2 linked regions of the Niveibacterium microcysteis genome follow. The protein of the gene in region 1 interacts with the protein of each later gene in a pairwise test. Links are inferred from orthologs where the notes say so. Each region holds a gene or a part of one and is shown on either strand. Other genes may lie near its edges. The genes, in order: grxD and JY500_RS04570.

What was found.
Region 2: the proteins of grxD (region 1) and JY500_RS04570 interact in binary tests that used the Escherichia coli proteins (3 or more experiments, as listed by UniProt). The link is inferred for Niveibacterium microcysteis from one-to-one orthologs.

Annotation. Positions count from the first base shown.
Region 1 is NZ_CP071060.1:3,871,220-3,874,259, forward strand. Bases 47-2,769 are described here. They hold grxD (Grx4 family monothiol glutaredoxin), read right to left. Parts: upstream 1,710-2,769; coding sequence 1,383-1,709; downstream 47-1,382. Other genes in these bases: JY500_RS17550 (HprK-related kinase A), read left to right, coding at 47-207; JY500_RS17555 (nucleotidyltransferase domain-containing protein), read left to right, coding at 204-1,328; prmC (peptide chain release factor N(5)-glutamine methyltransferase), read right to left, coding at 1,800-2,627; prfA (peptide chain release factor 1), read right to left, coding at 2,707-2,769. Outside these bases: more of JY500_RS17550, read left to right, coding at 1-46; more of prfA, read right to left, coding at 2,770-3,040. UniProt on the Escherichia coli protein: Monothiol glutaredoxin involved in the biogenesis of iron-sulfur clusters.
Region 2 is NZ_CP071060.1:977,925-981,069, reverse strand. What follows is about bases 159-2,986. They hold JY500_RS04570 (BolA family protein), read right to left. Parts: upstream 1,788-2,986; coding sequence 1,530-1,787; downstream 159-1,529. Other genes in these bases: JY500_RS04560 (ABC transporter ATP-binding protein), read right to left, coding at 2,591-2,986; JY500_RS04565 (ABC transporter permease), read right to left, coding at 1,824-2,594; murA (UDP-N-acetylglucosamine 1-carboxyvinyltransferase), read right to left, coding at 278-1,528; hisG (ATP phosphoribosyltransferase), read right to left, coding at 159-276. In the rest of the region: more of hisG, read right to left, coding at 1-158; more of JY500_RS04560, read right to left, coding at 2,987-3,145. UniProt on the Escherichia coli protein: Involved in cell resistance against acid stress.

The sequences.
Region 1 (3,040 bases):
GCAGCGCTGACGATGAAACCCTTGCCGCGAGCGGAAGGCTTCATCCAGCTGGCGGAGAACGCCTTCAACTACAGCATGCTCGGCGAGACTGGCTTCCGCACCTTGGTCGACACGGTGGATCGAAGCGACTGCATCGCGCTGCGCTACAGCCGGCTGGACGAAGCAATTGCCGCCTTCGACCGCCTCGCTGACGAGGCCCGGCCATGATTCGCGACGCCCTGCTGCCACTGCTGCGGGCGCCCGAATGCGCCGCGCGACTTTCGCTACGCGAGTGGGATGACGTGATCCGCCAGGCGCGCAACGCGAACCTGAGCGCTCGCATCGCCGCCGATCTCGAAGCCCACGAGTTGCTCGACGCGGTACCGCCCGGCCCGCGCCAACACCTCATCGCCGCGCGTGCGGTCGGCGCTCGGCAACGCATTGCTTCCTTGGCCGAGATAGATCGGGTACGCCGCGCGTTGGACGAATGCGGCATCCGCCTGGTTTTGCTGAAGGGCGCGGCTTATCTCGCGGCCAACCTGCCGGCGTCACGCGGTCGGGTTTTCGGTGACATCGACCTGCTGGTGCCTAAAGCTGCATTGCCGGACACCGAGTCGACGCTGCTGCGCCACGGCTGGATCAGTTCGCATCTGAACGCCTATGACCAGCGCTACTACCGCCAGTGGATGCACGAGCTGCCGCCGCTTCGCCACGTCAACCGCGGCAGTTCGCTGGATGTGCATCACAACATCCTGCCGCTCACCGCACGCCATCCACCTGACCCCGCGCTGCTGCTGGATCAGGCCGTGCCGGCCGCCGCCACGCCAGGCGTCTGGGTGCTGGCACCGGCCGACATGGTGTTGCACAGCGCCTGCCACCTGTTCCATGAAGGCGAACTGGACAACGGCATGCGCGATCTCGTGGATCTGGACGGCCTGCTGCGACACTTCGCAAGTCAGGGCGCTTTCTGGCAATCGCTGGAAACGCGCGCTATCGCGCTGAACCTGCAACGCCCGCTGCGCTATGCCTTGCACATGTGCTCGGTGATGCTTGCCACGCCAATCCCGCCGACGACACTCGCCTTCGGTGGCCGTTGGCCCAGCGATACGCGCGAGCGCCTGCTCGAACAGCTCTACCTGCGGGGGCTGCGGCCAAACGACCCAACCGCTGGCGACGCATGGACACCACTCGCACGTCAGCTTCTATACCTGCGCGGGCACTGGCTGCGGATGCCACCGCATCTGCTGACGGCGCATCTGGCGCGCAAGGCGTGGCGCAACTGGAGCGGCCACAGTGACGATGACGAGGCGCCAGCGCCCGACGCCATCAAACCCGATCGACAACTGTAGGCCGCAAACGAAAACGGCGACCCGAAGGTCGCCGTTTTCGTTCAGCAGCGCCAATCAGGCGCTGACGATTCCCGCTTCCTGCAGCATCTGCTGAAGCTCGCCGGACTGATACATCTCTTTCATGATGTCGCAGCCACCGACGAATTCTCCCTTGATGTAGAGCTGCGGAATCGTCGGCCAGTTTGCGTATTCCTTGATGCCTTGGCGAATGTCGTCGTCGGTCAGGACGTTCACCGACGCATACTGCGTAACGCCGAGCAGCTTGAGGATCTGCGCAGCGGTCGCGGAGAAACCACACTGCGGGAACTGCGGCGTGCCCTTCATGAAGAGCACCACCGGGTTCTCGGTGACCGTCTGGTGGATGATGTCTTGCACGCTCATGTAAATTCCTTCGGCTAAGTCAGAATACCTGACTGATTCAATCAGGTATGTAGTCTAGAAAAAACCGCGCACCGGGTCAAATCAAGCCGTTCAAACCGGCCGTCGTCCCAGCGTCACGCGGTCGTTGTCGCCCAGATCCTTCAGCGTCACGCAATCGGTATAGCCCGCCGCCAGCATCAATGCGCGCACGGCATCGCCTTGATCGTAGCCATGCTCGAACAGCAACCAGGCGCCCGGCTTCAGGCAAGCCCAGGCTTCGGTCGTGATGATGCGGATATCGCTGAGTCCGTCCGGGCCCGAGGCCAGCGCGCCGGGCGGCTCGAAGCGCACGTCGCCCTGCGCGAGATGCGGGTCTTCGGCGGCCACGTAAGGCGGGTTGGACGCGATCAGATCGAAAACCTCGCCTTGCACCGGCGTGCACCAGGGCCCTTCAAACCAGCGTACCTGAGCGCCCAGCCGTTCCGCGTTCTCGCGCGCAACCGACAGCGCGGCAGCGGAGACATCGACTGCCGACACCTGGGCATGCGGCGCTTCCAGCGCAATCGTGATCGCAATTGCGCCGCTGCCGGTGCCGAGATCGAGCACGCGGGGGGCACCGTCCGGCAGGTGTAGCAGCGCTTGTTCGACAAGTAGCTCGGTGTCAGGGCGCGGGATCAGCACCGCCGGTGACACACGAAAGACGCGGCCATAGAACTCGCGTTCGCCCAGCAGATAGGCAACCGGCTCCCCGGCTTCACGCCGAGCAATCCAGTCGACAAAACACTGCGCCGCAACGTCGCTCAGCGGACGCTCCGGAAAGCCGACGATCGTGGCTGCGCGCTCCCCGCTCGCTTCGCGCAACAGCAACCGCGCTTCGGAAGCCGGCACTCGCCCGTGCGCCAAGGCCAGCGCGTCGCCCAGCGTTACGGGAAGGCTCATTGGTGGGCGCCTCGCCAATCGTATGCGCAGCGCACCGCGGGACGGTTATCGCTCGCTCGCGCTGGCCAGCCCTGCGCGCTCACACAACCTCGGTCAGCGCGGCCAATTGTTCGGCCTGGTGTTCGCGCGTGAGGGCGTCGATCAGTTCGTCCAGATCGCCTTCCACCACCATGTCCAGCTTGTGCAGCGTGAGGTTGATGCGGTGGTCGGTCACGCGGCCCTGCGGGTAGTTGTAGGTGCGGATGCGTTCTGAGCGGTCGCCGCTGCCGATCAGGCTCTTGCGATGCGCAGCCTGCTTGCTCGCCTGCTCGCGGACTTGCGCGTCCTTGATCCGCGCCGCCAGCACCGACATCGCCTGAGCCTTGTTGCGATGCTGTGAGCGGTCGTCCTGACACTCGACGACGATGCCGGTC
Region 2 (3,145 bases), 2.9 Mb from region 1 along the record:
CAGATCGAGCGGCTGGTAGAGCCCTGCGCCACCGTGTTCGATCAGCACGTCCTTGCCGGCAATGCCGAGATCGGCCGCGCCGTACTGCACATAGGTCGGCGTGTCGCTCGCACGAACGATGACCAAGCGGACGTCTGGCCGGTTGGTGTCGATGATCAGTTTGCGCGACTTCTCCGGGTCATCGATCGGCGTGATGCCGGCGGCAGCCAGGAGCGGCAGCGTGTCTTCAAAGATGCGCCCTTTCGAGAGCGCAAGCGTGATGCCATCAAAGGCCATATCAGCTCACCCGCTTGACCGTGGCGCCCAGCGCGCCGAGCTTCTCTTCCAGCCGCTCGTAACCGCGATCGAGGTGGTAGATGCGGTCGACCAGGGTTTCACCCTCGGCCACGAGGCCGGCGATGATCAGGCTGGCCGATGCACGCAAATCGGTCGCCATCACCGTGGCGCCCTGCAGTTTGTCGACGCCGGTCACGACCGCGGTATTGCCGTCGATACGGATGTTGGCGCCGAGGCGGATCAGCTCGACCGCGTGCATGAAGCGGTTCTCGAAGATCGTCTCGCGGATGATCGCGGTGCCGTCAGCCACCACGTTGAGCGCCATGAACTGCGCCTGCATATCGGTCGGGAAGGCCGGATACGGTGCCGTGCGCAAACTGACCGCCTTGAGCCGTGCGGGGGCCTTGAGCGTGATCGCGTCGCGCTCCGAACCGATTTCGCAGCCGGCGTCCATCAGCTTGTCGACGACCGAATCGATGTAGTTCGTGCTGGTGCCGGTGAGGCGTACCTGGCCGCCGGTGACCGCCGCGGCGCACAGGTAGGTGCCGGTCTCGATGCGGTCCGGCATGATGCGGTGCGTCGCGCCATGCAGCTTGGCGACGCCACGGATACGAATCACGTCGGTACCGGCGCCGGAAATCTGGGCGCCCATCGACACGAGGCAGTTGGCCAGATCCACCACTTCCGGCTCGCGTGCGGCGTTCTCGATCACCGTCTCGCCCTCGGCGAGACAGGCCGCCATCATCAGGTTCTCGGTGCCGGTCACGGTGACCATGTCGGTGAAGAGCCGCGCACCGCGCAGCTTGCCGACCTTGGCGTCGATGTAGCCGTGCTCGACTTGCACTTCGGCGCCCATCGCCTGCAAGCCCTTGATGTGCTGATCCACCGGCCGCGCACCGATTGCGCAGCCACCCGGCAGCGACACCTTGGCATGACCGACGCGCGCCATCAGCGGGCCGAGCACCAGCACCGCAGCACGCATGGTCTTCACCAGCTCATACGGCGCGAGCGGGTTGTCGAGGCCCTTGGCATCCAGCGTCACGGTGTCGCCATCGCGCTCGACCTTCACGCCCATCTGCGCGAGCAGCTTGAGCATGGTGCCGATGTCGTTGAGACGCGGCACATTGGTCAGCACTAGCGGTTCATCCGACAGCAGCGCGGCACACAGGATCGGCAGTGCGGCGTTCTTGGCGCCGGAGATGGCGACTTCGCCGGCGAGCGGGCGGCCGCCGGTAATCAGCAATTTGTCCATCTTATTCGCCGAGCTCCTTGCGGAACGCGGCCCATTGTTCGGGGGTGTAGGTAGTCAGCTGCAGCGCGTGAATCTCGTTGCCCATCAGCGGGCCCAGCGTGGCATAAACCGCCTGATGCTGGCGCACCCTCGGTTTGCCTGCGAACTCGGCGCTGACAACGATGCCGGTGAAATGCACACCGTCGTCGCCCTGGATCTGGATGAAATCGCAGGGCAAGCCTTGCGACACGAGACGTTCGATTTCTTCAGCCTGGAACATGATCTTCTTGGTTGGTGGCGACGCGAACGTTCGCCGTCAGCCGCGCAGCTTGTACCCGGACGCCAGCATGCGCAGCGTCAGGGCCGCAAGGACGGCCAGAAACACGGAAACGATCGAAAGACTCAGCCACGGCGAGACATCGGAAACACCGAAGAAGCCGTAGCGGAAACCATCGATCATGTAGAAAAACGGGTTGAAATGCGATACCCGGTGCCAGAAAACCGGCAACGAATGCACCGAGTAGAACACGCCGGCCAGCATCGTGAGCGGCATGATCAGGAAATTCTGGAAGCCGGCCAGCTGATCGAACTTCTCGGCCCAGATGCCCGCGATCATGCCGAGCGACCCCAGGATCGCGCCGCCGGCCAGCGTGAAGGTCAGCACCCACAGCGGCGCCTTCGGTGCGACGAACACAAAGATCAGCGACGCAAGCCACACGCCAAAACCGACCAGCACGCCACGCAGCACCGAAGCCAGCACATACGCGGCGTAGAACTCGCGATACGAAATCGGCGGCAGCAGCACGAATACGATGTTGCCGGTGATCTTGCTCTGGATCAGTGATGAGCTGCTGTTGGCGAAGGCGTTCTGCAGCACCGCCATCATCACCAGCCCGGGGACGAGAAAGGCGGTGTACTCGATGGCGCCATACACGGTGACATGCGGATCGAGCACATGCGAGAAGATCATCAGGTACAGCACGGTCGACAGGACCGGCGCACCGATGGTCTGGAAACTGACTTTCCAGAAGCGCAGCAACTCCTTGTAGAGCAGCGTTTTGAAGCCCGAGAGGTTGACGCCGCTCATCCGGCCCTCCGCATCACGTCGACAAAGACCTTTTCGAGGTCCGGCTGACCCACTTCAAATTCGGAAATCGCGGCGCCGGCGTCACGCAGCGCCACGAGGCGGTCGAGCAGGACCGTGTAATCGTCCGAGGCGAACACCCAGTGATCACCGTCGCGCTCGGGCGCCGCGCCGGTCAAACCGGCCGGCAAGTCGCCGGCGATTCTGACGCGCAGCGTGTGGCCATCGACCGCGCGCAGAAGATTCGCGGTGTTGTCGAGGGCAACGATACGACCTGCTTTCAACATCGCGATGCGGTTACAGAGCGTCTGCGCCTCTTCGAGGTAGTGCGTCGTCAGCACGATCGTGTGACCTTGCTCGTTGAGTTTGCGCACAAAGGCCCACAAGCCCTGCCGCAGCTCCACATCCACGCCGGCCGTCGGTTCATCCAGCACGATCACTGGCGGGCGATGCACCAGCGCCTGCGCGACCAGCACGCGGCGCTTCATGCCACCGGACAGTTGGCGCATGTTGGCGTCGGCCTTTTTCGTCAGATCGAGGCTCGCGAGCAGTTC